3 regions of the Rhizobium favelukesii genome follow, and region 1 is predicted to be linked to each of the others. Evidence: riboswitches for the same ligand, from Rfam matches in the RefSeq annotation. Region 1 holds a riboswitch; each other region holds the start of a gene.
What was found. Region 1 has a riboswitch for thiamine pyrophosphate ahead of thiM (hydroxyethylthiazole kinase). Riboswitches for the same ligand answer to the same signal wherever they lie in the genome.
Positions count from the first base shown of each region.

Region 1 (10,092 bases):
CGCATCCTCAATCGCCGGGGCGATTGCAAGCGCGCGTGGGGTCGGCTGCAGGCCGCGCCCGACCCGCACGAACAGCTCGTCGTCGAGCGTCTCGCGCAGCCGCTTTAGCGCCGCCGACAAGCCTGGCTGGCCAAGCAGAAGCCGCTCGGCAGCACGAGAGACATTGCGCTCCTGCATCAGCACCGAGAAGGCAAGCAGCAGGTTGAGGTCTATCTTTCTGAGGATCGTGTCATTTATCATTATCAGTAATACCTGCCATGGTTACTATCAATTTGCAATAGGTTCGGGAGGTGTACATTTTCTCGTTCCCTGACGCTCAAAGCTTCCTCCCGGGGCGTCGGCAGAAAGGAACGATCACTCATGACCATTTCGAGATCTCAAGGCGGAGCCGGCCTGGCATTGCTGTTGCTCTGCGCTGCCAACTTTCTTGATGCAATGGATGTGTCCACGATTGGCGTCGCGCTTCCGGCGATACAGGCCGAGCTTGGCATGAAGGCTACGTCCCTTCAGTGGGCCGTCAGCGCCTATGTGCTTGGCTATGGCGGTTTCCTGTTGCTGGGCGGGCGCGTCGCGGACGCTTTCGGCCACCGTCGCGTCTTCCTCTGGTCGCTCGCCATTTTCGCTGCCGCCAGCATCGCCGGCGGCTTTGTCGATAGCGGCCCGACGCTGATCGCCGCACGCCTGATAAAGGGCATCGCCGCTGCGTTTACGGCACCCGCTGCCCTTGCCCTCCTTCTGTCGGTGTTCGGCGAAGGATCGGCGCGGGCCAAAGCGCTTGGGGTATTTGCCTCGACTGGCGCGACCGGCTTTGTCCTTGGCATGGTGCTGGGTGGTGCCGCGACGGTCTTCAGCTGGCGGGCAACTCTTGTCATGGGTGCGCCGGTCGCAATTATCGCACTGGCGATTGCTCCTTTCGTGCTGCCGGCAGACCAGCAGCGCAGCGGGCCGCGGGCCAAGTTCGACTGGGCTGGCGCGATGACAATCACGCCGGGACTCTTGCTCTTCGTCTTTGGCATCACCAATGCTGCGGCCGATGGCTGGCAGGCGGTGCCGACCTGGGGCGCGCTCGTGGCGGCTGCCGTTTTGATCGGCCTCTTTCTCATCGTCGAATCCCGTCACGCTGATCCGATGGTGCCGCTTGCGATATTCCGGCGGGCAAAGCTCTCCCACGCCAATGCCATTGCTGCGCTGTTCCAGGGCGTCTATGTCGGCTTCCAGTTCATCGCGACGCTCTTTTATCAGACAGTCGTTGGCTGGTCGGCCTTCGCGACCGGGTTCTCCTTTGCCTTCGGCGGCGTCTGCGTCATGTTCCTGGCGCCACGTTTTGCGACGATCGCGCAAAATCGTGGCACGACCGGGCTGATGACGCTTGGCGTAGCACTACAGGCGCTCAGCTACATCTTCTGGATCCTGAGCGTTAGCCACATCGACCCTGTCTGGCTGGTCGCCCTGTCACAGCTCCCGCTCGGTGTCGGCTACGCCATGACCTACCCCTCCGTGCAGGTTGCGGCACTCTCCGACGTTGGCGAGGATCAGTCCGGGCTCGCATCGGGGCTATTGTTTGCCTCCTTCCAGATCGGTGGCGGCATTGTGCTTGCGGCAGCCTCAGCCATATTCGGTGCGGCTTCCGGCTTCGGCTGGGATCCGTATTTCGCCGGCATCACGTTTGTCGCGGTCCTTGCGGTCCTCGTCACGCTTGCGGCCGCACTCGGTCCGAGAGCCTCTGTCGTTGACCGGAACATCTATCAGGCGGCGGAATAGCCGGGACCTGCTTTCGCGCCGACATCGCCGGCCACATCCGGCCATGTCCATTTTATGGATGACAGTCGCCGGCTTCTCTGCGACAAGAAGGCGATGAGAGACAGGGGCGCCCTCCGTTTGGAGGGCTGAGAAGCACCCTTTGAACCTGAACTGGATAATGCCGGCGGAGGGAGTCGCTCGGGACTGTCGGCTTCCCGCGTCTGTCCCTGCGCCTTTCTCCCCGGTCGAAAGGCACACCATGCAAGATCAGACTTCGCCGGGAACGCTGCTGGGCGAATTGCGCGCCCAGCCACCGCTCGTCCACTGCATCACGAATTTCGTTGCCATGAACATCGCAGCCAATGTGCTTCTGGCAGCTGGCGCTTCGCCGGCCATGGTGCATGCGGAAGAAGAGGCTGGCGAATTTGCCGCGATCGCCGGCGCCTTGACGATCAACATCGGCACACTCTCGTCAGCATGGCTGCGCGGCATGCAGGCCGCCGCCATCGCAGCCGGCCGGGCCGGCAAACCCTTTGTTCTCGATCCGGTCGCCCACTACGCCACCGGTTTTCGTCGTGCGGCGGTGGACCGGCTGCTGGAACTCGGCCCCACCGTCATTCGCGGTAACGCCTCCGAAATCATCGCGCTTGCCGGCGGGGCGAGCCGTGGTCAGGGCGTGGATAGCCGCGATCACGTCGAGCAGGCTGAGGACGCTGCCCGGCTACTAGCCAGGGAACACGGAGCGACAATTGCAGTAACCGGCGCTGTCGATTTCGTCACCGATGGCGACCGGGCGGCGCGTATCGAGGGTGGCTCGGCGTTGATGCCTCAGGTCACGGCGCTTGGCTGCTCGCTGACCTGCCTTATTGGCGCATTTTCGGCTATTCGGCCCGGCGCACCATTCGAGGCAACGGTTGCAGCCCTTGCTACCTTCTCTGTTGCCGGCGAAATGGCAGCCAGCAAGGCGGATGGCCCAGGTTCGTTTTCCTGGTGTTTCCTCGATGCACTTGCTGCGCTTGACGCTGCTACGCTCGATCGCGATGCCAGGGTGCGCGCCGCATGAGAAACCTCGATCTTTCTCTTTACCTCGTCCTCGATCCGGGCCTTTGCGCCACCCTCGGCATGGTGGAGACCGCGCGCGCGGCGGTCGCCGGGGGAGCAACCGTGGTGCAGCTGCGCGACAAGCATGCGGATACCGCACGGATGATCGAGACTGGGCGGGCACTGAAGGTGGCATTGTCTGGCACCGGCGCTGTGCTCATCGTCAATGACGACGTGGAGGCGGCTATCGCGATTGGCGCCGATGGGCTGCATATTGGCCAGGACGACATCGATGCGATCACGGCGCGGCAATTGATTGGCCCGGACATGATCCTCGGCCTCTCGGCCGAAACGGCGGCGCTGGCGGCAGCAATCGATCCCGCGGCTGTCGACTATGCTGGATTGGGGCCGGTTTTTGCGACAGCGACGAAGCCTGACCACAAACCCGCGCTGGGCTTTGAAGGGCTTTCCCGCCTCGTCAAGGTTTGTCCCGTACCGGTCGTCGCCATAGGTGGCCTGAAATCCGCCCACGTCGGTGACGTGCTTGCCGCCGGGGCCGATGGGCTTGCGGTTGTCTCGGCGATTTGCGGGACGCCCGATCCACAGCTTGCGGCACGAGAGATCGCCGAGAACATGATAAAGGCAAGAACATGATCCGAAATGTGCTGTCCATTGCAGGCTCCGATCCCTCCGGCGGGGCCGGTATCCAGGCCGATCTCAAGGCATTTTCCGCGCGCGGCGTCTATGGCATGGCAGTGATGACGGCGCTGACCGCCCAGAACACGCAAGGCGTTTGCGGCGTCCATCTGGTCCCTGCTGCCTTCGTTGCGGATCAGATTGCGGCGGTTCTTGCCGACGTGCGGGTCGACGCCATCAAAATCGGCATGATTGCGACGGCCGAGATCGCCGACGCCGTCGCCGATGCGCTTGTGCCCCACCAGGGTATCCCGATCGTTCTCGACCCCGTCATGGTCGCCAAGGGCGGAGCTGCCCTCCTCGACCCCTCCGCTGTCGACGTTCTGATCAAGCGTCTGTCGCCGCTTGCAACCTTGCTGACGCCAAACCTGCCGGAAGCGGCTGCACTGCTTCATGTCTATGCCGCCGCCACACGCAGCGACATGGCCGAGCAGGCAGACAGTCTTCGCCAACTCGGCCCGGAGGCTGTCCTCGTCAAGGGCGGACATCTGGCCGGCGACGAAAGCCCGGATGTGCTCTCGACAGCCTCCGGGCCGACATGGTTTGAGGCAAAACGCATTCCGACCGCAAACACGCATGGCACCGGCTGCACCCTTTCCAGCGCGCTGGCCGCGGAACTGGCGAAAGGAGCATCAGTTCACGAGGCGGTCACGCGTGCCAAGGCCTACCTTGCTGGCGCCGTCGGCCATGCCGACGGGCTGAGCGTCGGGTCTGGCCACGGACCCGTGCACCACTTTCACGCACTGTGGTCGGCGGCGTCGGCATAGCACGAACGATCAGCCTGCCGACCCAGTAGCCAAAGGGGCGCCGGGACGACGCGCCATCGTTCCACGCCCGATCAGGATTTGACAGCACCAGCAGTCAGGCCTGCGATGATGTGCTTTTGTGCCAGGAAGAAGACGATGATCGTCGGCATGATTGTCAGCGTGATGAAGGCGAGCACCAGCTGCCAGGCGGTGCCGAACTCACCGCGATAGACCATGATGCCAAGCGGCCATGGGTACATCGTCTCAGAATTCAGCATGATCAGCGGCAGGATGTAGCTGTTCCAGCTGCCGACGAAGGAGATGATGCTGACAGTTGCGATGATCGGCCGCGAGAGCGGCAGCGAGATATGCCAGAAGAAGCGGATGTAGCCACAGCCGTCGACGATTGCTGCCTGGAACAATTCTTCCGGAAGGTTGCGAAAATAGTTCCGGAACAGAAGTATGCTCATGCCCAGGCCGAAGGAGACTTGCGGCAGGACAACGCCCCAGTAGGAATTCAACAGGCCGAGGTCACGGATCCGGATGAACAGGGGCAGGATGGCGGTCGCAGCCGGAAACATCAGGCCGATCAGGAAGTAATTGAGCAGGAAACCCGCGCCGAAGAACTTCACATGCGCGAAGGTAAAGGCGGCCATGGCCGAGACCGAAACCGTCAAACAGACCGTTAGCGTGGCGATGATCAGCGAATTCATCATTTGCCGCCAGTAGCGGTCCCCAAAGAGAATGTCGGTATAGTTTTCCGGATGCCATGCGACCGGTAGCCCGAAGGGGTTGGTGCGTAGGTCGCCGAGATCCTTGAAGCCGCCAAGCGCCGTCGTCAGCAGCGGCACCAGTACGATCGCTGCGATGATCGTCAGCGAGACATATAGATAGATCTTCGTGCCGGTCGCGATCCGGGCGGATGAGGCCATGTCAGTCATTGCGCATGAATATCCGTTTGTAGCCGAAGGCAAGCGTCACGCAGATGACGAACAGGACGACGCCCACGGCACTGCCGAGGCCGACCTGCATGCGCGTGACGCCAAAGTTGAAAAGGAAGGTGACCATGGTCTGCGTCGCGTTGAACGGCCCGCCGCCCGTCAGCGGCATGATGAGGTCGAAGAGCTGCAGCGAGCCGACGACAGCAAAGAAGACGGACAGGCGAACGGTCGAGCCGAGAAGCGGCAGCGTGATGTAACGGAACCGCTGCCAGCCGCTGGCGCCGTCGATTTCTGCGGCTTCCAGCACGCTTTTGTCGAGCGACTGCAGCCCCGCAATGAAGAGCATCATGTGGAACCCAAAATACTTCCAGACGACAACTGCCAGCACCGCATAGATCGCCAGGTCCTTGTCTGCCAGCACATAGGGTGTCTCGACGCCGATGAGGTGGGCGGCCGAGGCAAACAGGCCATAGTCGCCATCGTAGACGAAGCGCCAGATGAGACCGGCTGCGACCTCCGCCAAGACGTAGGGCAGGAAGAAGATTAAGCGGAAGATGACCACGCCAGCGATCCGGTGCGCCAGCATCATCGCCAGCCAAATGGCGAGCGGAATCTGGATCAGGATTGAAATGACGATGATCAGGGCATTGTTCTTCAACGCCGTCAGGAAGGCGCTGTTCTTGAATAGTACCTCGAAATTCCTCATTCCCACGAACTGCGTCGGCAATCCGTAACCGTCCCATTTGTAGAGACTGTACCATGCCGCCTCCCCCATGGGCAGGATCACGAAAATCGTAAACAGCAGCAGCGCTGGCGGCAGAAACAGAAGCAGGACCGGCAGGCGCCGCGCCAGGCTCGGATCTTTGCTGCGCACCGACGATCTGACAGCCGAGCGAGGTCGGATGGCGCCCGTTACGCTGATAGTGGTCATAAAGGCCGGTCCCTCTTACGTCACACGGAAGCGCGGCGCGAGTGATGCGTCGCGCCGCAATCGTCTTGTTCAGAGCTGATCCTGCTCAAAAGCTTCCTGGATCTGCTGAGCCCCATCGGATGGGCTCATCTGTCCCGACACGATGGCAACGGAGACATCGTTGACCACGCGGCCGACGGACGGACCGAGATCCTGATCAAAGAAGTTCTGGTGCCATGTCGAGTGCGCCAGCTGTTCAGCAGCCTGATGCATCAGCGGATTGGTGACCCCATCCTCAGCACCGACGGCGACCGGAATGAGCATGCCGGCCTTGGCCATTTCGCGCTCGTTTTCGGCGTTCGTCAGGTAGGCGAGGAAATCAAGCGTTTCAGGCGGAGCCGTCTTCGTCACTGCCCAACCGTTCAGCCCACCGAGCGTGTCGGTGACGGCACCGGCACCGCCCGAGACGGCCGGAAAGGCGAAGCGACCGATATTGTCAGGGTCGACGCCCTTGCCGTCGCCGGAGTTGGTCCGCTGGTTGGCGGCGGTGTTCTCGAAGCCGAGGATCATCGCCGCCTTGCCGTCACCGAAAACGCCAAGCGCCTGCGGCCAGGTCGCGCCGAGATATCCGGGCTGGAAGGGTTGCAGTTTGCCGAGCTCGGCGAGCTGTTCGCCGGCCTTGATGATGGCCGGATCGTTGAAGCCCTCGCCCTGCCCGTTCTTGGCGGCGTCGAAAACCTTCTGACCGCCGTCGCGCATGACGAGATAGCTCCAGTAGAAGTGGATCGGCCATTTTTCGCCGCCACCGCCGGCAATCGGCACGATGCCGGCATCCTTGAGCTTCTTGACCGCGCCGAGATAGTCGTCCCAGGACTTGATGGATGCCGCGTCGACACCCGCCTTTGCAAACATCTGCTTGTTGTAGAAGAAGGAAACCGTACCCATCTTGTAGGGGACGGCACCAATCTTGCCATCGAAGGTCAAGCCGTTGACGGACGCCGGATTGTAGCTCTTCAGCCAGGCGCCGTCCTTGGCATTCATAGCCTCGGTCAGGTCCATCAGCGTGCCTGTGGCAAGTTGCTGCTTCAACACCCCACCGCCCCAGCTGAAAAACAGGTCCGGCGCATCACTCGATTGCAGCAGCGTCGGAAGCTTCGCTTTGAAGGCCTCGTTTTCCAGGAACTGCATTTCGATCTTTACGCCGGGATGCTCGGCCTCGTACTTGGCTGCGATCTTCTTCCAGACCGCCAGATAGTTCGGGTCGATTTCAAGATGCAGCCACTTGACGGTCGTGTCGGCTGCAGCACTTCCCGCAGCGATCAGGAGTGCCAGCCCCGTGGCTGCCGAGCGGGCAATGAAACGGTTGCGAAATAGGGCCTTGGCCCTCATATGATCAAACATGATGTCTCCTCCAAGAAGGGCAAAAATCGTCCTCTTCAATTTTTCCCTTATGCGGATTAAATCATCGGGAGGTTTTGGCGAATGTCAACTCCCCTCGTTGAAATTGGTAGATTTGCCTTGACAGACGGGGCCGCTGCCGCGCTATTTAATTCGCATACCGTTGAAAATATAAGCGCACCGCGCAACATTGAAGAGCCGGCAAGACCCCATGAAGACAGCAGATCCGGAATTGATGCGCGCGATCAACCGCTTGAACGTGCTGGATACGATCCGCCGTCATGGACCGATAGCGCGTGTCGAGATCAGTGAACGCACGCAGCTGTCGACCACGACGGTCTCCGCCATCACCGCTTCGCTGCTTGATGACGGGCTAATCCTGCCGCGTCATGAGGGCGACATTCGCAATGAGGCGGCCCGTGGGCGCCCGCGTGTCATGCTCGAGCTCAACCCGGACGCGGCGCGCGTTGTCGGTGCCAAAATCGCGGCCAACCGCCTCGTTTTCGTGGTGACCGACTTTCGCGGCGACGTGCTGTCGAAACTGACGCTGCCGATTCGCATCGATCGCCAGCCCATCGGCGTCATCGCCGACCTCGTCGAGGACGGGGTACGGCGCTGCGTCGTCGATGCCGGCCTTTCGCTCGAGGACGTCGACACCGTGTGCCTTGGCCTTCCCGGCGTGATCGAACACCGCACCGGCCATATCCGCAGCAGCCCGATCTTTCGCGACACGAATGTCGATTTCGCCAGCGAAATGACGGCTCGGCTGAATACCCCGACGATCGTGGAAAGCGACGCGCATGCGATCACGCTTGCCCACCACTGGTTTGGCAAGGCCCGCGATCTGGAGGACATGGTATTGATTTCGCTTGAGCAGACGCTTGGGCTCGGGGTGCTCCACGACAATCAGCTTTTCCGCGGCGCCGGCGGCCTCAGCCACAATCTCGGCGACCTGGTGCTTGGGATGGGACCGCGCGGCATCGTGCGGCTGTCGAGCCAGGCCGGCGAAAGCGAGATCCTCGGTGAGCAGCCGGCCAGCGGCCGCTTTGCCGAGGCCATCCGGCTTGGACGCGGCATGACGCATGCCCAAGCGCTCATCAAGGCTGAGGATAACACGCTGATCGGCGCGGCGATCCGCGCCGGCGAAGCCGTCGGCGTTGCGATCGCCAATATCGTCACTTTGTTTGCGCCGCCGCGTGTCATTCTCGTCGGTTCGAGCCTTGCTCTAGGCGAACCCTTTCTCGACAGCCTGCGCAACGCCTATGCGCTCGCCATTCCACCGTCTCTGAAGGGTGTTGCCGAACTCGTCTTCGACGATTCGACGGACGACTTCTGGGCGCAAGGAGCAGCTGCGGTGGCGCTCTACGAACTCTATGAGTCGCCCTGGAACACCACCGGGCCGGCGCTCTGAATAGAAAAATCACGACATCTAACGGGAGGAAATCATGGAACGAGTCGGTATTGGCATCATTGGATGCGGCAATATCTCCGGCGCCTATCTGAAAGCGATGGCGTCCTTCCCCATCCTTGACGTTCGCGGCGTGGCCGACCTCAATCACGCGCTGGCAGAAGCTAAGGCCGGCGAATTCAATGTGCCCGCAAAGCGGATCGACGAACTCCTTGCCGACCCCAAGGTCGAGATCATCGTCAATCTGACTGTGCCGAAGGCCCATGTGGCGGTTGGTCTGCAGGCGCTAGAGGCCGGCAAGCACGCCTATTCGGAAAAGCCCCTCGGCATCACCTTCGCGGAGGGCAAGAAGCTCGCCGACGCCGCGAAAGGCAAGGGCCTTCGCATTGGCGCGGCCCCCGACACTTTTCTTGGTGGGGGTCACCAGAGCGCACGTACCCTCATCGATCAGGGCGTGATCGGCAAGCCGGTCGGCGGCACGGCGACCTTCATGTGCCCAGGGCACGAACGCTGGCATCCAAATCCGGCCTTCTACTACGAGGTCGGCGGCGGACCGATGCTCGACATGGGGCCATATTACATCACAGATCTCGTCAATCTTTTTGGACCCGTTGCCCAGGTGGCCGGTTTTGCCGTCAGCCCCCGCAAGGAGCGCGTCATCACCAGTGAGCCGAGAAACGGCGAGCGCATTCCGGTGCATGTCGCGACCCACGTTGCCGGTCTCATGGCTTTTGCCAACGGTGCCGTCGTTCAGATCGGCATGAGTTTTGATGTCGCCGGCCACCAGCACGTGCCACTCGAAATCTACGGCACCGAAGGCACGCTGATCGTTCCCGATCCCAACCACTTCGGCGGCGACGTAGAACTGCTGAGAAAGGGCGGGGCATTCGAAAAGCATGCCCTCACGGCACCTTATGGCGACGGCAACTATCGCTCGATCGGTGTCGCTGATCTGGCCCATGCCATTCGATCCAACCGCCCGCATCGTGCCAACGGCGATCTTGCTCTGCATGTCCTTGAGGTCATGGAAGCCTTCCATACGGCCTCTGACAGCGGGCGTACGGTCGCTATCACTACTCAAACCGAGCGGCCGATGCCGCTTTCGCTGTCGCTCGTCGACGGGCGCTTGGGCAAGTAATCATCAGGAGGAAGAGTATGCGTGAAGCACTGATCGTCTGGGGTGGATGGAGCGGCCATGAGCCGCAGGAATGC
Region 1 covers NZ_HG916855.1:1,771,161-1,781,252, forward strand. Annotated here, with positions in the region: gene LPU83_RS71955 (LysR family transcriptional regulator) at 1-240, opposite strand, end outside; gene LPU83_RS71960 (MFS transporter) at 361-1,761, shown strand; TPP riboswitch at 1,854-1,950, shown strand; gene thiM (hydroxyethylthiazole kinase) at 2,000-2,803, shown strand; gene thiE (thiamine phosphate synthase) at 2,800-3,435, shown strand; gene thiD (bifunctional hydroxymethylpyrimidine kinase/phosphomethylpyrimidine kinase) at 3,432-4,244, shown strand; gene LPU83_RS71980 (carbohydrate ABC transporter permease) at 4,316-5,164, opposite strand; gene LPU83_RS71985 (carbohydrate ABC transporter permease) at 5,157-6,095, opposite strand; gene LPU83_RS71990 (ABC transporter substrate-binding protein) at 6,165-7,475, opposite strand; gene LPU83_RS71995 (ROK family transcriptional regulator) at 7,684-8,883, shown strand; gene LPU83_RS72000 (Gfo/Idh/MocA family protein) at 8,918-10,018, shown strand; gene LPU83_RS72005 (ThuA domain-containing protein) at 10,036-10,092, shown strand, end outside.

Region 2 (10,092 bases), on a different contig from region 1:
GCCGCCGGGATTGGATGCGTCGGGGAGGCAAGCGCCAGCGTATAAAGCAGGACCGCTTCGTCGTAGCCTTGCCAGCGCCAACGCAGGAAGCCACTGCCTGGCTTCCAGCCCATGCAGACCGTCTCGCCCTTGTTGAGAGCCCAGTGCCAGTCGATCCTCTCATAGACCAAGCTTGCGAGTCTGCGGATTTCGATCTCGGCTTCGGTATTGCGATCGAAATAGGCCGCAGCGGTCAACATGCCCGTAACCAGGAGCGTGGTGTCGATGGTCGACAGCTCGCTGTTCCAGGCACGATGGCCGGTGTCCATGTGCAGGAAGTGATAGAAGAAGCCGCGATAGCCGATCGCGTGTCGCTCACGACCCTGGTGACCGTTGGCAAAGAAGCAAAGTGTCTTCAGCGTGCGCTCTATCGCGTCGGCGCGCTCCATCCAGCCGCGCTCGACCGCGACGGTATAGGACGACAAGGCAAAGCCGACCGCAGCGATACTGCAGGGGACGCCCGCGACTGAAGTATCCGCAACAAGTCCGTTTTCGGGATTGTAATGCTTCGGGAAATAATTGAATGCGCCCCGCTGAAGCCTGTCGATCAGCGCGACATCCGATTCCTCGGTCCGTTGTAACATACGTGCCAAACCCAACTTGTTGTCTAGCCCCCGTTCAAAATGGTGGAGCATGACGCGCAAATCAATCGTTTTTGAAGGCATGCGACAGCACGTCCCTTGGCCGCCCGGCTCTGCTACTCACCCAATGGCATTTCCACCGTTCGCCAGGGTGCGGTGGCAGCGAGCCACTGGCGTGTTCGCGCCTCGGGATCGGGGTTCAAGGTGATGTCGGTCACGACAGCAGCACTGTCGGCGCCTTGAGACAGAACGCCCTCGATTCGATCGACGTTCAGCCCACCAATGGCGACGAGCGGCAGATCGCCGACGTGCGCCTTCCATGTGCGCAGGCGTTCCGGTCCTTGCGGCGACCATTTCATCTGCTTGAGAATGGTCGGATAGATCGGGCCGAGCGCGATATAGTCTGGCTTTGCTGCCTTTGCTGTTTCGAGTTCGGCATCGTCGTGGGTCGACAGCCCGAGCTTCAGGCCGGCGGCACGAATCGCGCCGAGGTCGGCCATTTCCAGGTCCTCCTGGCCGAGGTGAACGAAAGCGCACGCTTCTTCGATGGCGAGCTGCCAGTAGTCGTTTACGATCAGCTGGCAGTCGTTCAATGCGCAAATCGCTTTCGCGGTGCGGATTTCAGCCCGCAACTGCGCGGGCGCTTTGTTCTTGATCCGCAACTGCACGAGCCTGACGCCGAGGGGCACGAGCCGCGCGATCCAATCGGCGCTGTCGACGATGAGATAGAAGGGATCGAGTTTCATGCGAAGACGGCCTTTCCAATGACAGGTGTCGACGGGACTGCGACATCGCGCGGCTCCAGCAAGCCGGCGCTGAACGCTTGCCGGCCCGCCTCGATCGCCTTGGCGAATGCGCCGGCCATGGCAACCGGGTCGCCGGCGCTGGCAACGGCGGTGTTCAAGAGGACCGCATCGAAGCCGAGTTCCATGACGGTTGCCGCGTGCGAAGGCCGGCCGATGCCGGCGTCGACGATTAATGGGATGTCGGGAAAATGCGCGCGCATCGAACGCAGCGCCGAAAGGTTGAGCGGTCCCGCGGCGCTGCCGATCGGGGCACACCAGGGCATCAACACCCGGCATCCCGCTTCGAGCAGCCTCTCGGCGACCACAAGGTCATCGGTTGTGTAGGGAAAAACCTGAAAGCCTTCGCTGGAGAGGATACGCGCTGCCTCGACCAGTCCGAAGACATCAGGCTGAAGCGTATCGTGATTGCCGATCACCTCCAGTTTGATCCAGCTGGTGCCAAACAGCTCTCGCGCCATCTGGGCTGTCAACACGGCCTCGGAGACCCCATGGCACCCGGCTGTGTTCGGTAGCACGCGGACGCCGAGCGCCCGGATCAGTTCGAAGAAGGCGCCGCCGCTATGCCCGCCAGCGGTCTCTCGGCGCAACGAGACAGTGACAATCTCCGTTTCTGATCGTTTGACGGCCTCCGCTAGGATCGCGGGCGAAGGGTATCGCGCGCTGCCAAGAAGCAAGCGGGACGACACCTCAGTGTTATAGAGCTTCTGCATCATTCAGCCGCCCTGCATCGGTGACAAGATTTCGATCCTGTCATTGTCGTTGAGCGCGTGGTCGACACGGTCCTCGCGGTGGACGATTTCGCCGTTGACGGCGGTCGCCAACCATTCGCCCTCGTATTCCATCAGCGTCAGCAGTTGCGACAACGTTGCTGCAATGAGGTCGTGATGCTCGCCGTTGACGATCAGTTTCATCGGCTATTTCCTCCTGGTTCAGTTCTGGAGAAGACAAGGTCAACGGCTTCCTGCGCCATTGCCGGTGCAAGCAGGAAGCCGTGGCGATAGAGGCCGTTGAGCACGACTGCACCGCGCTCGCGGGTCGCGCGGGGAAAATTGTCGGCGAATGCCGGCCGGATTCCCACGCCGGTTTCGACCACGGCAGCATCCGCGAAGGCAGGATGCACTGCATAGGCGGCGTTCAACAACTCCATCATCGAACGCGCCGAGATCGGACCGTCGAACTCCGTCTCGATCATGGTGGCACCCACCATGAAAAGGCCATCTCCGCGCGGAACGATATAGACAGGGAAGCGGGGATGCAGCAGGCGAACGGGTCTGGTGAGGGTAACCTCGCCGGTTTCCAGATAAAGCATTTCGCCGCGAACGCCGCGAAGTCCGCTCGTCTGCCCGATCCGCGCGGCGCCAGTGCAATCCACGATGTCGTCGTAGTCGGTCTCTTCGGCCACTCGCTCGATGAATGCTATACGCCGATCGACAAGTTTTTCTCGCAGCAGACCCAAGACTCGCCTTGGATTGAGGTGTCCTTCCAGTGGGAAGAAAAGGCCGCGCCTGAAGCGCCCTGCCAGAGCTGGCTCCAATGAGGCGATATTTTCTTCATCCAACCATCTATGGCCGCTTGTGCGACCGGCGAAGCGATTGAGCTCGCTCTGGTCGCGGGCGGGAGCAACCACCAGCGTTCCGTTTCGGTGTACCTCCCCCGGCAGCATCATGTCCCACCGGTCGGGAGCATCGCGGCCTCGCAGCAATACGGCTTCCTCGGCACTTTCGCGCTCGCACCAGGGCGCGAGCATGCCGCCCGCGAGCCAGGAGGCTGCCTGCCTGGAACCTTTAGCGGGATCAATGACCGTCGCATCGGCACCGCGAAGGCTGAGTTCGTGGGCGACGACGAGGCCGGCAACGCCGGCCCCTTTGACAAGCACATGCATATCAGTCGCCCGATTGTTCGACGGCTTCGATTGGCATGTAGAGATCGCCGCCCTCGCGGTATTTCGCTGCCATCGCGTCGAGCCCTTCCTTCTGCGCCTCGGCACGGATGTCGTGCGAGATCCGCATCGAGCAGAACTTCGGGCCGCACATGGAGCAGAAGTGCGCCACCTTATGCGCTTCCTTCGGCAGCGTCTCGTCGTGGAAGCTGCGGGCGGTTTCGGGGTCCAGCGCGAGGTTGAACTGGTCCTCCCATCGGAATTCGAAGCGCGCGCGCGACAGGGCGTCGTCGCGCAATTGAGCGGCCGGGTGCCCCTTGGCGAGATCGGCGGCGTGGGCAGCGATCTTGTAGGTGATGACGCCGGTCTTCACGTCGTTGCGGTCGGGTAGACCAAGATGCTCCTTCGGGGTGACGTAGCAGAGCATCGCCGTGCCGAACCAGCCGATCATCGCAGCACCGATGCCCGAGGTGATGTGGTCGTAGCCGGGTGCGATGTCGGTGGTCAGCGGTCCCAGCGTATAGAAGGGCGCCTCGCCGCAGACGGCGAGCTGCTTGTCCATGTTCTCCTTGATCTTGTGCATCGGCACGTGTCCGGGTCCTTCGATCATGACCTGGCAGTCCTTGGCCCAAGCGATCTTCGTCAGTTCGCCGAGCGTTTCCAGCTCTGCGAACTGTGCCGCGTCGTTGGCGTCGGCAATCGAGCCCGGACGCAGGCCGTCGCCGAGCGAGAAGGAGACGTCATAGGCGCGGCAGATGTCGCAGATCTCCTCGAAATGCTCGTAGAGGAAACTTTCGCGGTGGTGATGAAGACACCACTTGGCCATGATCGAGCCACCGCGCGAGACGATGCCGGTGACGCGGTTGACGGTGAGCGGAATGTAGTGCAGCCGCACGCCGGCGTGAATGGTGAAGTAGTCGACCCCCTGCTCGGCCTGCTCGATCAGGGTGTCGCGATAGACTTCCCAGGTCAGGTTCTCGGCAATGCCCTCGACCTTCTCAAGCGCCTGATAGAGTGGAACGGTACCGATCGGCAGTGGCGAGTTGCGGATGATCCATTCGCGGATGTTGTGGATGTTACGGCCGGTGGAGAGATCCATGACTGTGTCGGCGCCCCAGCGGGCAGCCCAGACCATCTTCTCGACCTCTTCGGCCATGGAAGACGTGACGGCGGAGTTGCCGATATTGGCGTTGATCTTCACCAGGAAGTTCCGGCCGATGATCATCGGTTCGGATTCGGGATGATTGATGTTGGCGGGGATGATCGCGCGGCCGGCGGCAATCTCCTGCCGGACGAATTCCGGGGTTACGTGATCCGGAATCCGGGCGCCGAAGCTTTCGCCGTCGCGCGTGATAGCCTCCGCCTGCGCCTTGCGGCCAAGGTTCTCGCGGATCGCGATGAATTCCATCTCCGGCGTGATAATGCCGGCGCGCGCATAGGCGAGCTGGGTCACGGCCTTGCCGTCCCTTGCGCGGAACGGCTGGCGCTTGCCGGGAAATTCCGGTGTCAGCCGTTCGCCGCTGGCAAAGCCGTTGTCTTCGGGGCGGACCCGGCGGCCCTGATAGGCTTCGACGTCACCGCGGGCGACCACCCAGCCGCGGCGCAGTTCTGGAAGTCCCTGCTCGATGCGGATGTCGGCACCTTCGACGGTATAGATGCCCGAGGAATCATAGACCGTGACCGGCGGTTCGCCCGATGTCGGGTGAACGCTGATCTCGCGCATCGGGACGCGGACATCAGGGTGGATTTCTCCGGGAATGTAGATTTTTCGAGAGGCCGGCAATGGGCCTGTCGTAACGGTCGGGGTGATATTCTTTGCGGCAATATTCATGGTTTGAGGCTCCAAGTTTGCGTTTGGAGACCCAGTCCTCAGCCGGAATGATGAAAAGACGCCGACACGGTTTCCTCGCGAGAATCCAATGCCTTCGAGCGCTTGCACCGTCCCTACGCCAGTATGAACTGGATCAGGTTCAACGGGTCACTGCGTGCGATAGCAGTATCTCAGCCCCTTGCCGGGACCCCCCTGGTGAATGCGAAAAGGTTAGAACCAGAGTAGCAAAGCTGTCAAGCCGACCGCGTAGGCTACATCGAAAGGTCCAGCGCGCGGCCTTCGAAGAGACGGCTCTGCGAGCCCTCGAGATGCGCCTTCATCAGCGCCCGCGCGTCTTCCGCGCGACCTTCGACGATGGCGAGGTAGATCTTGTTGTGTTCTTCGTAGACCTGCTCAAGACCTTGGCGCGGGCCAAGCAGAGACAGACCGTGAAGATGCATGCCGACCGCGATATGCGCTTTCAGGGCATCGATCGAGGCCGTGTAGTAGTGGTTGTTGGCGGCTTCCGTGACCGCGCGATGGAACGTGAAGTCGGCGTCAGTGCGATGAAGCTGGTGGCTGGTCGCCTCACGGAGATCGGCGAGAGCAGCTGCAATCTTCTGAATCGCCGCCTCGTCGCGGCGCTTGGCAGCAAAATAGGCGGCAGCAGGCTCGATCGTCAGGCGAAACTCGTAGCAGCGCTGAATATCGGCGATCGTCTTGACCGGCGAATAGGAAAGCTGCGTCGTCGGCGAGCCATGAGCGCTGACGAAGGTGCCGGCACCTTGCCTGGCGTAGACGATGCCCTGATCGCGCAAGCGTGCCAACGCGTCGCGCACGATGGGGCGCGAGACGCCAAGCATCGATGCAAGCTCGTGCTCACCGGGAAGTCGTGAATCCGGCGGATAGTTTCCCGAGCGAATGCGCTCTTGCAACTGATCGAACACCCGATCGACCAGCTTGACGGCCTTACCGCGCTCCGGCTTTGTCGCAGGCGCCGCTTGCGCATTCGCCGATACACCGTTTGCTTCGTCCACCTTCATTCTCCCCGTCGGCATTGTCCTATGCCGCCTGATTCTGTGCAATCAGTCTTATCAAACTATCAGAATTACCGAAGCCCCCGGACTTCACTGCGCAGCGGAAACGCAGGCCATCGGCGGTTGCGACGTCAAACCACGGAATGCCCGCCTCGATTTCGCCCTGCGGCCTCAGGATCCGAATTCCGAGCTCGCGAAAAACTGCCAGCGCCGTATCGCCACCGCCAACCATCAGCATCTCCGGGCGCGTCGCATCTATGATCGACTTTACGCCTTTCGCGAACCGGTCGGCAACTGCCGCGGTCTCGCCCGTGACTTTGCCTGTACAGCGCAGAAGCACCGGCAGGCCTAACGATTGTTCGTCCGGTAGCACTCCCGCGGGAGCATCAATGGCCGAGGTCAGGACACCGGAAGCCTCCAGCTTGGTCATTTGTGCGGCCGTGATCGGGTCGCGGGAGCCGACGGCGAAAACTGTCCGATTTAATGCCGCAAAGGGTCGGCCTGCTTTGTTGGCCCTGCCGATCTTGCGAGCAAGCGCAGCTCCGACGCCGCGCGCGCCAACGACAAGTGTGATCTTCCAGTCGTGCTTGCCGATCAGCCGGTCGAGATCGCTATCACTCTCGGCGTCGCAAACGAGGACCTGGCTGTCGGTTGTCTTGAAGAGATCGGCAATCGGTACGGGCTCGTTGACGCCACGGCCGACGACATGGCCGTTGCGGGTCAAGCGCTCTTGATCGGGGATGGCTGGTGCCACGACGATTGCCTCGTGGCCGAAGATGGCGGCAATAGCTGCGCTTTCTGCTGCAACATTCCCCTTGAGACGGGAGTCTATCTTTTTCAGAACGATCTGAGGCGAGGCGGCAAGAAGGGCCTTCGCCGCAGCGCTGACCCTTCCTGCCGCTTCCTCCTCCGGGAGAGCTCTTGAGGCCGTGTTGACCACGACGACCTCGCAACCGGTCACAAGCGCATCCGATATGGCTTCGACCTCGATCGCGACAGCGACGGAAAGCCCGGCATCGACAAAGGGGGTTCCCGTGTCGAGTGCGCCGGTCAGATCGTCAGCGATGATCGCGACCTTCAACGTCATGTGGTTTGTCCTGTGTTGACCGCGTGGCAGGCGACGAGATGGCCGGGCTTGGCTGCCTTCCATTCCGGAACCGCCCTGCTGCAAACCTCCATGGCGATTGGGCATCGCGTATGGAAGCGGCAGCCGGTCGGTGGATTGAGCGGACTTGGCACGTCACCCTGCAGGATCTGGCGCTTGCGGCTGCGCTCCAGCGCCGGATCGGTGTCCGGAACGGCCGACAGCAGCGCCTTGGTGTAGGGATGCAGCGGGTTGTCGAACAGCTCCTCGCGGGTCGCAAGCTCCGCCAGACGGCCGAGATACATCACGCCGACACGGGTGCTGATATGGCGAACGACGGCCAGATCGTGGGCGATGAACAGGTAGGTCAGGCCATATTTTTCCTGCAGGTCGAGCAAAAGGTTGATGATCTGCGCCTGAATGGAGACGTCGAGTGCGGAGATCGCTTCGTCGCAGACGATGAACTTGGGCTGGCAGGCGAGCGCGCGGGCGATGACGACACGCTGCCGTTGGCCGCCGGAAAGCTCGTGCGGATAGCGCTGGGCAAAGCGGGTCGACAGGCCGACGTCGGTCAGCAGTGTCGCGACCCTGTCCTTCAGTTCCGCCTTGGTGCAGAGCTTGTGGAACAGGATCGGCTCTCCAATCGCCTCACCGATCGTCATGCGCGGGTTGAGTGTCGAATAGGGATCCTGGAAGACGATCTGCAGGTCGCGGCGGAAGGGCCGCATCTGCTTCTCGTCCAGCGTTGCCAGATCCTGGCCCTTGTAGACGACCTTGCCGCTGGTTGCCTTGTAGAGGTTGAGGATGGTGAAGCCGGTCGTCGACTTGCCGCAGCCGGATTCCCCGACGAGGCTCAGCGTCTCGCCTTCCATGATATCGAGATTGACGTTGTCGAGCGCATAGACCGTCGCCGAGCGTTCGCCGAAGGCGCCGAGCTTGACGTGGAAATGCTTGACGAGGTTCTCGACCCTGAGCAGCGGTTGGGCACCCATCACGCAGCCTCCTGCATTTTCTGGACGACAAAACAGGCGGCCCGGTGATTTCCGGCGCCGGCCAGCGGCTCGAGCTTCGGTACGCGCTCGTGGCAAATTGCTTCCGCCAGCGGACAACGCGGCGCAAAGGGGCAGCCCTTCGGCCGGCGACCCGGTTCGGGCGGTGTCCCGCCGATCGAGCTCAGCCGGCTTGCCGGTGCATCCGACAGCTTCGGGATCGAGGCCAAGAGACCGCGCGTGTAGGGATGGCTCGGGCGAGCGTAGAGTTCATCGACCGGCGCATCCTCGACAACGGTGCCAGCGTAAAGCACGGCGACGCGATCGACGAGACCGGCGATCAGCGCCAGGTCATGAGTGATCCACACCACCGACATGCCGAGCTTGGCGCGCAGATCCTTCACGAGATCGACGATCTGGGCCTGGATGGTGACGTCGAGCGCCGTCGTCGGTTCGTCGGCGATCAGGAGCTTCGGATTGCAGGCAAGGCCAATGGCGATCATGACGCGCTGGCGCATACCGCCAGACAGTTCGTGCGGATAGGCCTGCAGCCGCTCTTGCGGACCGGGAATGCCGACGAGACGCAGCAGTTCGACGGCACGTGCGCGGGCCTGCGCCTTGCTCATCCTGCGATGATAGATCAGTGGCTCGCAGATCTGGTCGCCGACCCGCATGACCGGGTTTAGCGAGGTCATCGGATCCTGGAAGACGAACCCGATATCACCGCCGCGCACCTTGCGTAGTTCCCTGTTCGACATCTTCTGCAAGTCATTGCCGTCGAAGCTGGCCGAGCCTTTGCTGACCTTGATCTTGTTGGGCAGGAGCCGCATCAGGCTCAGCATCGTCAGACTCTTGCCACAGCCGGACTCGCCGACGACGCCGAGCGTCTCGCCCTTATTGACATGAAGGTCGATCCCGTCGACGACAACGGCAGGGCCGTTGCGTCCGTCGATTTCGACGGTGAGGCCGCGGACATCGAGCAGTCGTTCACTGGATTTGGTCGTGTTCATCACTTGCTGCCCCGCGGATTGAGTGCGTCGTTGAGGCCATCGCCGAGGAAGCTGAAGGCAACCGAGGCAAGGCCGAGAACGGCTGCCGGTGCGGCGAGGAGATGGGGGTAATGCTGCCAGACGCGTAGACCGTCCGAAATCATGTTGCCCCAGCTCGGAGTCGGCGGATTGACGCCGACGCCGAGGAAGCTGAAGGCGCTTTCTAGAACCATCGCGGTGCCGAGACCAGCGCTGACGGAAACGATCAGCGGTCCAAGCGCGTTCGGTACCACGTAACGCTTCATGATGACCCAGTTGGACAGGCCGAGAGCCTGGGCCGCGGTGATATAGGGGCGGCTGCGGATCGACAGCACCTGGGCGCGCACCAAGCGCGCATACGGCGGCCAGGAGATAAGCGCCATCGAGCCGAAGACCAGGAAGAAATCCACCCATATCGTCTGGCGATAGAATGGATTGAGGGTTGCCATATACTGGGCCTCCATCCATTTCGCGATCGGTGTCTTCAGGGACGCATTGATAACGACAACGAGCAGCAGGTTCGGCACCGACATGGTCACATCCGTCAGCCACATGATGGCGCTGTCAAATGGATTGCCGAAGAAACCGGCAATGGCTCCAAGCACGAGACCGATCGCAACGGCGATCAAGGTCACGACGATCGCAACCAGGAAAGCCGTGCGCGTGCCGAAGACGACGCGGCTGAAGACGTCGCGGCCGAGATCGTCCGTGCCGAAAAGATGGTGCAGCGAGGGAACGGCGTTTCGCGCCTGCAGATCCTGGCTCAGATAATCGTAAGGCGCCAGGTACGGACCAAAGATCGCGGTGAAGCCGAGGGTCAGGACGACAATCAAGCCGAA
Region 2 covers NZ_HG916852.1:3,998,202-4,008,293, reverse strand. Annotated here, with positions in the region: gene LPU83_RS58340 (glucoamylase family protein) at 1-623, opposite strand, end outside; gene LPU83_RS58335 (thiamine phosphate synthase) at 737-1,366, opposite strand; gene LPU83_RS58330 (thiazole synthase) at 1,363-2,136, opposite strand; gene thiS (sulfur carrier protein ThiS) at 2,140-2,337, opposite strand; gene thiO (glycine oxidase ThiO) at 2,334-3,308, opposite strand; gene thiC (phosphomethylpyrimidine synthase ThiC) at 3,310-5,136, opposite strand; TPP riboswitch at 5,229-5,340, opposite strand; gene LPU83_RS58310 (FadR/GntR family transcriptional regulator) at 5,388-6,152, opposite strand; gene LPU83_RS58305 (four-carbon acid sugar kinase family protein) at 6,178-7,239, opposite strand; gene LPU83_RS58300 (ABC transporter ATP-binding protein) at 7,236-8,228, opposite strand; gene LPU83_RS58295 (ABC transporter ATP-binding protein) at 8,228-9,235, opposite strand; gene LPU83_RS58290 (ABC transporter permease) at 9,235-10,092, opposite strand, start outside.
Region 2: it holds a riboswitch for thiamine pyrophosphate, as region 1 does, so the genes downstream of both, thiC (phosphomethylpyrimidine synthase ThiC) here and thiM (hydroxyethylthiazole kinase) in region 1, are expected to answer to the same signal.

Region 3 (10,092 bases), on a different contig from region 1:
GGAGTTCTTCATGACCTATGTCGTGACCGACAATTGCATTCGCTGCAAATATACCGACTGCGTGGAAGTCTGCCCTGTCGACTGCTTCTATGAAGGCGAAAACTTCCTCGTCATTCACCCCGACGAGTGCATCGACTGTGGCGTTTGCGAACCGGAATGTCCCGCCGAGGCGATCAAGCCGGATACGGAGCCTGGCCTCGACAAGTGGCTCAGGATCAATGCCGAGTATGCCAGCGTCTGGCCGAACATCACGGTCAAGAAAGATGCTATGCCTGAGGCAAAAGAATTGGACGGCGAAAGCGGCAAGTTCGAGAAGTATTTCTCGGAAAAGCCCGGATCAGGCGACTGATCCCATCTGGTTCGGAGCTTGAGCCTGAAACCGTGTTCAGTTGGCTGAAAAAGGCCTGAAGCGTGCCGCCGGCATATGGGTGGCATGTGTTGCGCGCATGACTCAGGCGCAGTAAATTATTGATTTCCTCATATTTTTGTGATAGCTTTTTGAAACTGATCCATTTGCGGCATGAAGCATGCCCGAGCCACCACGAAAGCAAAACAAATCCACAAACGCGGTTTCCGTGACATATCAACGCCTTGAGCCGTGAGGTTCCAAGCTTGTGTGCATGGATATGTCCGTTTTTGTCCGGTAGGACCAGAAGTAAGTCACCCGACGGATCTGACCGTCTCATCCGGGCCTGACTGACCCGGCTCCGGCTGCAGCCGGAAGCGTAACAGGGAGTTTTTGAATAGAATGACGACCCAGCAGAAAAAACCTTCTTCCGCACGTCACGGCTTCAAGACCGGTGAATCGATCGTATACCCCGCACATGGCGTCGGTACCATCAGCGCCATCGAAGAGCAAGAAGTAGCAGGCATGAAGCTTGAACTTTTCGTTATCGATTTCGAGAAGGACAAGATGCGCCTGAAAGTGCCGGTCGGCAAGGCCATGAGCATCGGCATGCGTAAGCTCTCCGAAACCGATTTCGTCGAGCGTGCATTGAAGGTTGTGCAGGGCAAGGCGCGCGTCAAGCGCACCATGTGGTCCCGACGCGCCCAGGAATATGATGCCAAGATCAATTCCGGCGACCTCATCTCCATCGCTGAAGTTGTCCGCGATCTCTATCGCGCCGAGAACCAGCCGGAACAGTCCTATTCCGAACGCCAGCTTTACGAGGCTGCACTTGATCGCATGGCACGCGAGATCGCTGCCGTGAACAAGATGTCGGAAACGGAAGCCGTCCGTCTCGTAGAGACGAACCTCAACAAAGGCCCGAAGCGCGGCAAGGCAATCGAGGAAGACGAATCTCAGGACGAGGCTGCATAAGCTCCTTGTTTTTCTTGCAAAAAACCCGGCCTCGCGCCGGGTTTTTTATTGGAACTTTTTCCGTCCTGGTGCGTTTTAAGGGTGTAGCTGCGGACCGCGTCGGGAACTGACATCACCCTCGAACGCTCGCATTCCTGTAAACGTTCGATGAGGAGCGGATCATGCCTTCCACGTTCTGCCTATCCGGCAACTTGAAGAAACTGGTCCTACCCGGCCGTATTACCGGCGCATAACCCTAAGCTAGGGTCCCATCTGGAAACGTCCAGAGTTCGGGGCCTTTATACGTTCAAGACATGAATTTGGTCTGGGCAGCAATGTCCGGAAGCAAGCATTCTTTGCCCTTTTTTTGGCGTGACGCCTGAATTCAGGAGACCGATATGAAGAACATGTCAGCAGACCGGCGCATGATTAAAATCGCCATGGCGGCTCCCTACCTTGCTCGCGAAGAGGAACACGATCTTGCAATCCGCTGGAAAAACAATGATGACCGTGGCGCCCGCAATCAGATAGCCATGGCCCACATGCGTCTCGTCATCTCAATGGCGGGAAAATTTCGCAATTTCGGCCTACCGATGAGCGACCTTGTGCAGGAGGGCTACGTCGGTCTGTTGGAAGCCGCAGCACGCTTCGAGCCCGAGCGTGATGTCCGCTTCTCCACCTATGCAAGTTGGTGGATCCGCGCCTCCATCCAGGATTACATCCTTCGCAATTGGTCGATTGTTCGCGGCGGTACGAGCTCTGCTCAGAAGGCCCTGTTCTTCAATCTTCGTCGTTTGCGCGCCAAGCTCGCTAGGGGTGACACTCAGCTTACTCTCCAATCCATCCACCAGGAGATCGCCGCCGCTCTCGGCGTCAGCCTCTCCGACGTCCAGACGATGGATGCACGGCTTTCAAGCAACGACGCCTCGCTTCAAGCGCCCTCGGTTTCAGGCGATGCCGACAGCGCCGAGAAGATGGACTTCCTCGTCAGCGATGATCCTCTCCCTGACGAGCAGGTATCGAACATGATCGATGGCGAACGCCGACGCAACTGGCTCGCTTCCGCCTTGAAGCATCTCAATGAGCGGGAAATGAAGATCATTAGCGCTCGAAGACTTGCCGAAGACGGCGCTACGCTTGAGGAACTCGGCGCCGACCTCGGTATTTCCAAGGAGCGCGTCCGGCAGATCGAAAGCCGGGCGATGGAAAAACTCCGCAGCGCACTCGTCAGCGCTGACCCTTATATGGCCGCATCGGCCTAAGAGAGCTTACTCCCCCAGTGACGCAACTAGCCCGGTGAAAACCGGGCCTCTTCTTATTCGGCGATGATCTTGACGCGGTCACCAGGAGAAACGGAGGCGCCGGTCGGCAAAGCGTTGATAAGCTTGAAGAGATCGAGCTTTCGATCCGTACCCATCATCCGCGCAGCAAGCGTCGTGATGTTTTCGCCCGGCCGGACTTTGACGACCCTTATACGCAGAGGCTTCAGCGAAGCCGTCTCTTCCGGCGTCATTCGGCGGAAGCTTGCCCGCAACACATTGGCTGTCTGCTGCAGCGTCGGGCTCCCCTTCGGCACCGCCGTCAGGAACCGGAAGATCTGCGAATTGTTGCGGATGACGGTGACGTCGAAATCCCAACGATCTGCGCTCGCGCGCGCCGTTGCCGCCTCCATCCCATTGACCGTGATCTGCTGGATGGTGGAGGGGTCGAGACCGGTAACCCAGCCGCTGGAGATATAGTTGGTCAGGCTCTGGTTTTGATTGTCGGCGACGCCATCGAAGCGGATCGCGACATCGCCCGGGCCGGTTGCCATGACCGCCTCGACCTTGTTGTCGATCTTGAAATCAGGTGGTACGTCGAAGCGGATACCGAGCCCGCCATGCAGGAAAGTCTGGCCGCGGACATAGCCCTCCTCCGGGCTGTCGCCGTAGAGCAGGCCGTCGATCCCGTCGAGATAATAGTCCCTGCCCTTGTCGCCAACCTTGCCTTCCTGGCCAAAGGCGCGCGCATGGTCGCGCGCCAGCTCGATGCGCTGCGCCGAGTTCGGATGGCTGGACAGGAAGTCGAGGCTCTGGTCGGCCTCGGGATCGACCGACATGAAGCGGCTGTAAGCGGCCATCGAATCCAGGAACCGCGCCGCCGCATAGGGATCGTAGCCCGCTTCTCCGAGCATACGAACGCCAATGACGTCTGCCTGCAGCTCCTGCTGGCGCGAGAAAGCGGCCAATCGGAGCTTGCCGCGAGCCAGAGCCTGCTTTCCGGCAATGTCGCTGGACAGCACCTCGGCAACGACGCGGCTGGCGATCACTTCCGCTTCCTCACGCTTCTGCCGTTCGATGCCATGGTTTGCCGTGACGTGGCCCATCTCATGCGAGAGAACGGCAGCGACCTCGGATGCGTCGTTGGCAAGTGCCAGCAGGCCGCGCGTTACATAGAGATAGCCGCCCGGCAGTGCAAAGGCGTTGATAGCTGGCGAATTCAAGATGGTGATGCGGTAGGACTGGCTCGGATTCTCGGAGACGGCCGTCAACGCGCCTGCGATACGGGCAACCAGGCGCTCGGTCTTTGGGTCCTTGTACTCGCCACCATAGCTTGCAACGATGCGCGGATGCTCGCGAGCACCCATGGCAGCGCGCGGATCGTTCTTCTGCACCTCATCGACGATCTGCGGATTGGAGGACGGTGCAACGCTTGGCTGATAGGATTGCTCGAGAATAGACTGGCAGCCGTATAGCGCCATGCTTGTGGCACAGATGAACAAGGTCCGTCGGACCAGACGGCACGCTGCAGAGAGCACATCACTGGAAGGCGCGGGCAATTTCCACGTCGTCATGCTGTCCAGTCTGGCTCTCCAAGTCATCTTGCTTGTCGGCCGGCCCGCTTGCGCGACCCGGTCGGTCTCATGGTGATTCAACAGGCGTCCGTCCCCGTTCTTGCACTGCACAATCGGGGACACAAGGCTTTGCTGTAACTGATTTCCGCATCGGTTGCATAGCGAGGTTCTGACTAAATGTGGCGCCGTTGTATTTTAGCAAGCCTAACGTGCTTCTTGGAGTTTCCTCGGTCGCCCCAAATTATGGCGAAAGTGCCGTTGTGACTGTCAAATTCGTCAACTGCGGAGAAATTGCGTCAATCCAGGATGATCGTCGCAACCCAAAAACTTACCAATCGGAGCCGCCACGACAATCCTGCCGCCCTCGATGAAGAGGCCGAAATCTGCGATGCGTTTGACCTCGTCCGGATCATGCGACACGACGACGACGGTATTGCCGGTCTCGCGATGCATATCGAGCAGCAGCGCCGCCATTCCGTTTCGCAAAGAGGGGTCGAGCGCCGCGAAGGGCTCGTCCAGCAGCAGCACTGGACGGTTGCGAACAAGCGCGCGCGCAAAGGCGGCCCGCTGCCGCTCGCCGCCGGATAGCGTACCCGGCATTCGCCGTTCGAAACCGGCAAGCCCCACCTTTTCAAGCGCAGACGTGATCGATCGGCGATCGGCGGCCGTGAGTTTCATCGCCGGGTTGATACCAAGGCCGATATTGGTGAAAATATCGAGATGCGCGAACAGGTTGTTGTCCTGAAATACGAGAGAGACGGCTCGTCTCGCCGGGTACTCGTCGGTGACGTCCTTTCCCGTGATCAGAATTCGCCCTCGGGCGGGCACATCGAAGCCGGCGAGCAGATTCAGAAAGGTCGACTTGCCGGCCCCGGACGCGCCCGTCACGGCAATCACGGCGCCGGCGGGAAGCCGGCAATCGAAATGAAAGTCTTGCCTCCCAAGTTGGAGACTGACATCGCGCATCTCGATCGAGAACTGCGGATCAGGCATGGAAAGCCCCCTCGCGCCGCGCAGGCCCCATGGTCCCGGCGATCGTGAGCAGCAGGCAGACGAGGCCAAGGATCAATGCCAGCCCATCCGCATCGTTGGTCCGGTAGCTCCCCATGCGGCTATAGACGAGCCAAGGCAGTGTGACGAAGCTATCCGAGCCGAACAGCGCAACGGCGCCCAGATCGCCGAGCGACAATGCCATCGCGAACGAAAATGCCGTGAGCATCGGCTTGAACAGCGCCGGCATGTCGACCAGGCGCAGCCGCGCCCAGCCGGTGACACCAAGGCTTGCCGCGAGTTTCTGCGTCCGGCGCTTGTGAACGATGAAAGCCGGCTCGAGGACGCGCATCACAAAGGGCAGGGACATCAACGCGTTGATCGCGACAATCAGCAGCGGAGCGAACACGCTCACGTCGCCGAAATTTGTCAGTGCAAGAAACCATCCCGTCGCAAGGACGATCGGCGGCACCAGCAACACCAGCGACGACGCGCCACCCGTGGCAGCAAAAAATGCTCTCGCGCCGGGGGCCGCTGAACCTCGGAGAAGTACTGCGCGGCGCGCGCTCACCAGTGTCATCGAGATCAGCAAAGCGAGAACCGCTGCGGAGATCGAAATGGCAAGGCTGGTCGCAGCCGACTGCCAGAAAATGCGTTCGCTCAGGAGCTTCATCAGATCGGACCGAAGTCCCGCCAGGACGACGGACATCAATGGTAGCCCCAGAAACAGCGCGGCGAGCATCACGACGCTGCCATCTGCAAGCCGCGCTGTCAGCAGTTGGCCATCCGGACGCCTGACGGCCTTACCTGCCGTCATACCTTCGTCCTCCGGAGCGGGAAGAAGCGACAGGCCGCCAAGAATTACAGCGGTCAGGACGATCTGGAGCAGGGAGAGAGCGACGGCCCTGCCCGGGTCGAAATCAAAGCGAAGCGATTGATAGATGGCAACCTCGACCGTCGTTGCCGCAGGCCCGCCACCCAATGTCAGCACGAGCGTGAAGCTCGTGGCGCACAGCATGAAGATCAGGCCCGCGATACCAGGAATGACCGAGCGCAGAACCGGCCATTCGATGAAGCGGAAAATCGAACCGGGCCGCATGCCGAGACCACTCGCCATCAGCCAATATTCCGCTGGCACACGCTCCAGCGCCGCCAGCATCAAGCGGCACGCAAGCGGCATGTTAAAGAACACATGCGCCAGCAAGATCCCGGAAAGCCCGTAGATGCTGATCGGTTCCGCCATGCCGAGCTCGAGCAACAACGAGTTCAGTATCCCCAGCCGCCCCCAGATTCCGATCAATCCGAGCGCTCCGATCAGAACAGGAAGCCCCATCGGCACAGCCATGAGGCGAATGATCCAAATACGGCCGGGGAAATGCCGCTGACGTGCTAGGGCCTGTGCGACTGGAATGGCAAAAACGACGGACAGGAGTGTCGAAAGCAGAGCCTGCAGCAAGGTGAACCGCAGGACCCGCAAAATGTAGGGTTCGAACACCGCCGTCAGAATGGACGAAGTTCCGCTCGAAAGAAGCAAGGCAAAGGTTGCAAGGCCCACGAAACCGGCGATGCCGACGAGGCTCACGGCCCCGCCCAGTATCACCTGCCGTATCTCAGCCTTTGTCAAAAGCATCAGTTCATGCTCATGGCGGCCAACCACTCGTCGATCCAGGCCTTGCGGTTCTCGGCGACTTCATCCGAGCTCATCAAGAAGGTCTTTGAGGGGCTCACAAGCTTGCCGAATGCGTCGGGCAGCGGTTGCGATGTCGCCGAAACCGGCATCATCCAGTTGTTGGTCGGGATGGTATCCTGGAAGCCCGGCGTCACCATGAATTTCAGGAAATCGCGCGCAAGCTCCTTGTCGTGCGCATTCTTCAGCAGGCCGGCCACTTCGATCTGTATGTAATGGCCCTCTGAAAATGCCGCAGCCTGATAGCGGTCCGTATTTTCCGTGACCATATGGTAGGCGGGCGAGGTCGTGTAGGAGAGCACCATGGGTGCCTCGCCCTTGGTGAACAGCCCATAGGCCTCAGACCAGCCGGGAGTTACCGTCAGCACGCGCTTCTTGAGTTTTGCCCAAGCTTCGGGCGACTTGTCGCCATAAACAGACTTTACCCACAGCAAGAGCCCGAGCCCGGGCGTCGAGGTGCGCGGATCCTCTATGACTATCTTCTGCGAAGGGTCGCCTTCGACCAGCTCCTTCATGCTTTGCGGTGGGTTCTTGATTGTCTGCGTGTCGTAGACGACGGCGAAGTGGCCATAATCATAAGGCACGAACACGTCGTCCCTGTAGTCGCCCGGCACCTCAAGCGCGGTGACATCGACACCACTTGCCTCGAACAGGCCGGTTGCTTTCGCTTCCGTAGTCAGGTTCGTGTCCAGGCCGAGCACGACGTCTGCCTTCGTAGTGGCGCCTTCGAGCTTGAGACGCGACAACAGCGCCACGCCATCGGCCACGCTGACGAAATTGACGCTGCAGCCGCAGGTCTTCTCGAATGCTTCCTTGACCTTCGGCCCCGGTCCCCATTCGGATGTGAAGCTCTCGTAGGTGTAGACGGTGAGTGTCTTGTCCGCTGCCTGCGCGCTTACGCCGGCAAGGCCGACAGACGCGACAAAGGCCGCAGCAAGCAGCGAACGGCTCGTCAATATGTGTTCGAACATGGCACCTCTCCTCTGGTTTGCTTGAAGGGGAAAAGGGCGGTGCCAGATGTCACGCGTCTAATCCCTCCGCCGGTGTTAGCCGGATCAGGTTCCGCGGGTTGGCTTTCAGCCTCTCAGCCGCGCACCGAATGGCACGAGGCACCCCGTTAGAGCGTTTGAAGATGTATCGCCACGCTTGGTCTCTTGCAAGTGGCGGCCTCAGTCCGCCACCGGCATTTACTCCGCTGCCTCGGCACTGGCAGCCGGCCGTACCTCGGCCACGCGAGGCAACTGCGTCGGCTTCAGCATCAAGGCGGCACAAAGGCCGATGAGAGCGATCGCGCAGGAAGCCATGAAAAGCGGAATGAAGGCATTGGCATAGGCTTCGGCCACAGCCTGACGCGCAACCTCCGGCAAAGCTGCCAGCATCTTCGGCGTCAGCTGCTCGATATCGGTCACGCCGGGAATGGAAAGTCCCGTCTTGCCGAGCTGTGAGCCAACGATCGCGCCATAAATGGAGATGGCGATCGATGCGCCGCCCATGCGCGAGAGCGTTACCGACCCGGTCGCCGCGCCGACGTCGCGAGCGGGCGCCGCATTCTGAACGCCAACGACGGGCACCTGTTGTGCGAGGCCCACACCAAAGCCGTGCAGCGCCATCACCGCCCCGATAAGCAAGACCGGCGTTCCTGCATGAACCTGAGTGAGCAGCACGAATGCGATGGCACTGCAGGTCAAGCTTGCTATTGCAAACGGCTTGTAGCGCCCGGTGATGGAGATGATGCGCCCGGCCGAGAGCGACCCGCAAACGATGCCGCCGGTCAGGAGAATAAAGAACGCTCCGGCTGCCGACGGTGAAAGGCCGGTCGTCGTCTGCAGGAACAGCGCAAAATAATTGACCATGCCAATGCCGATCGCGCCGCTCATGATCGACATCACAAGCAACAGGCTGAACGTGGAATTGCGGAACAGCGACAGAGGAACAATCGGTTCGGCGGCGCGACGCTCGACGAAAACCCATCCGATTACTGCAGCGACGCCGAGCACCACCATGGCGAGGTTCTGCGGTGCCACCAGCGAACCGAAGAGCTGAGCGCCATCGGCGGCCAGCACGATGCTTGCGGTCGTCAAGGCGAGCAGCAGAGCGCCGGCATAATCGATCCTCGGACGACGATTCGGCTTTCGGTAAGGCAGCATCACAGCCAGACCGACAAGGACAACAAAACCGATCGGAACGTTGACGAGGAAGATCGAGCGCCAACCGAAGAGATCGCTCATCGCACCACCGAGCACCGGTCCGATAGCGCCGGACGCCATCAACACAAGGCTCGAATAGCTCTGGTAACGCGCGCGTTCGCGGGGCTCAAACAAATCTGCGTTGACCGCAAAGATCGATACCATGATCCCACCCCCGCCAAGCCCCTGCAGCACGCGGGCCGCAATCAGCGTGTTCATGGATATAGCCAGTCCGCAGACGGCGGAGCCGACCGTGAAGATCATGATCGCGGCCATCATCACATACTTGCGGCCGAAGAGATCACCAAGCTTGCCGTAAAGCGGCATCACTGCGCTCACAGCGAGAAGATAGGCCGAGCCGATCCAGCCAAACCGCTCGAGATGACCGAACTCGCCGACGATCGTCGGCAGGGCCGTTGCAACGATCTGGTTGTCGAGCGTCGCCATGAACATGGCTGCCATCAGGAAAAGGAAGAGGATGAACCGCCGACGATGATCTGTCACAAGCGGCGCCGCGGCAATTTGAGTGTTCATGAAGCGTCGTTCCGAATGGATGTTGAGACAACTCATGTGCTATTAGCATATATTTGTCAATGTCACTTGATTGACCTCGGCATATTCTCAATCGACATATGACATGCTATATTTCCGGAATGAACGAGAGCTTGATAAACCTCACCAACACGGACCCCGCCACCAACGAACCGGGCATTCTGCGCATCGGTCAAAGCATGACACGCATGCGCCTCATGACCGGGCGCCGACTGATCGGGCGGCTCGCCATCCAGAGTGTGGCTCCCGGTCTTGAGCTATCGCACCTTGACGTACTGGACGCTGTGCGGCGCGCTCAGGAGACCGGTGAAGTAACAGTCGGGACGATCGCCGAGATGATGCGGATCGATCCGTCGCGCGCAAGCCGCATCGTCGCGGATATGGTCGGACGCAATATTCTGCGGCGAAAGGCATCACAGACCGACGCGCGACGGATCATTGTGGTGATGACCCCACTCGGACAGAGGCTGTTGTCGGAGATACGCGCGCAGAAGCTCACGTTCGTTTCCGAAGTGGTCAAAGACTGGAAACCGGAAGAGATCGA
Region 3 covers NZ_HG916852.1:4,034,558-4,044,649, forward strand. Annotated here, with positions in the region: gene fdxA (ferredoxin FdxA) at 11-349, shown strand; gene LPU83_RS58460 (CarD family transcriptional regulator) at 749-1,321, shown strand; gene LPU83_RS58465 (RNA polymerase factor sigma-32) at 1,699-2,562, shown strand; gene LPU83_RS58470 (M48 family metalloprotease) at 2,616-4,160, opposite strand; gene LPU83_RS58475 (thiamine ABC transporter ATP-binding protein) at 4,410-5,126, opposite strand; gene thiP (thiamine/thiamine pyrophosphate ABC transporter permease ThiP) at 5,119-6,753, opposite strand; gene thiB (thiamine ABC transporter substrate binding subunit) at 6,753-7,781, opposite strand; TPP riboswitch at 7,826-7,937, opposite strand; gene LPU83_RS58490 (MDR family MFS transporter) at 7,998-9,530, opposite strand; gene LPU83_RS58495 (MarR family winged helix-turn-helix transcriptional regulator) at 9,650-10,092, shown strand, end outside.
Region 3: it holds a riboswitch for thiamine pyrophosphate, as region 1 does, so the genes downstream of both, thiB (thiamine ABC transporter substrate binding subunit) here and thiM (hydroxyethylthiazole kinase) in region 1, are expected to answer to the same signal.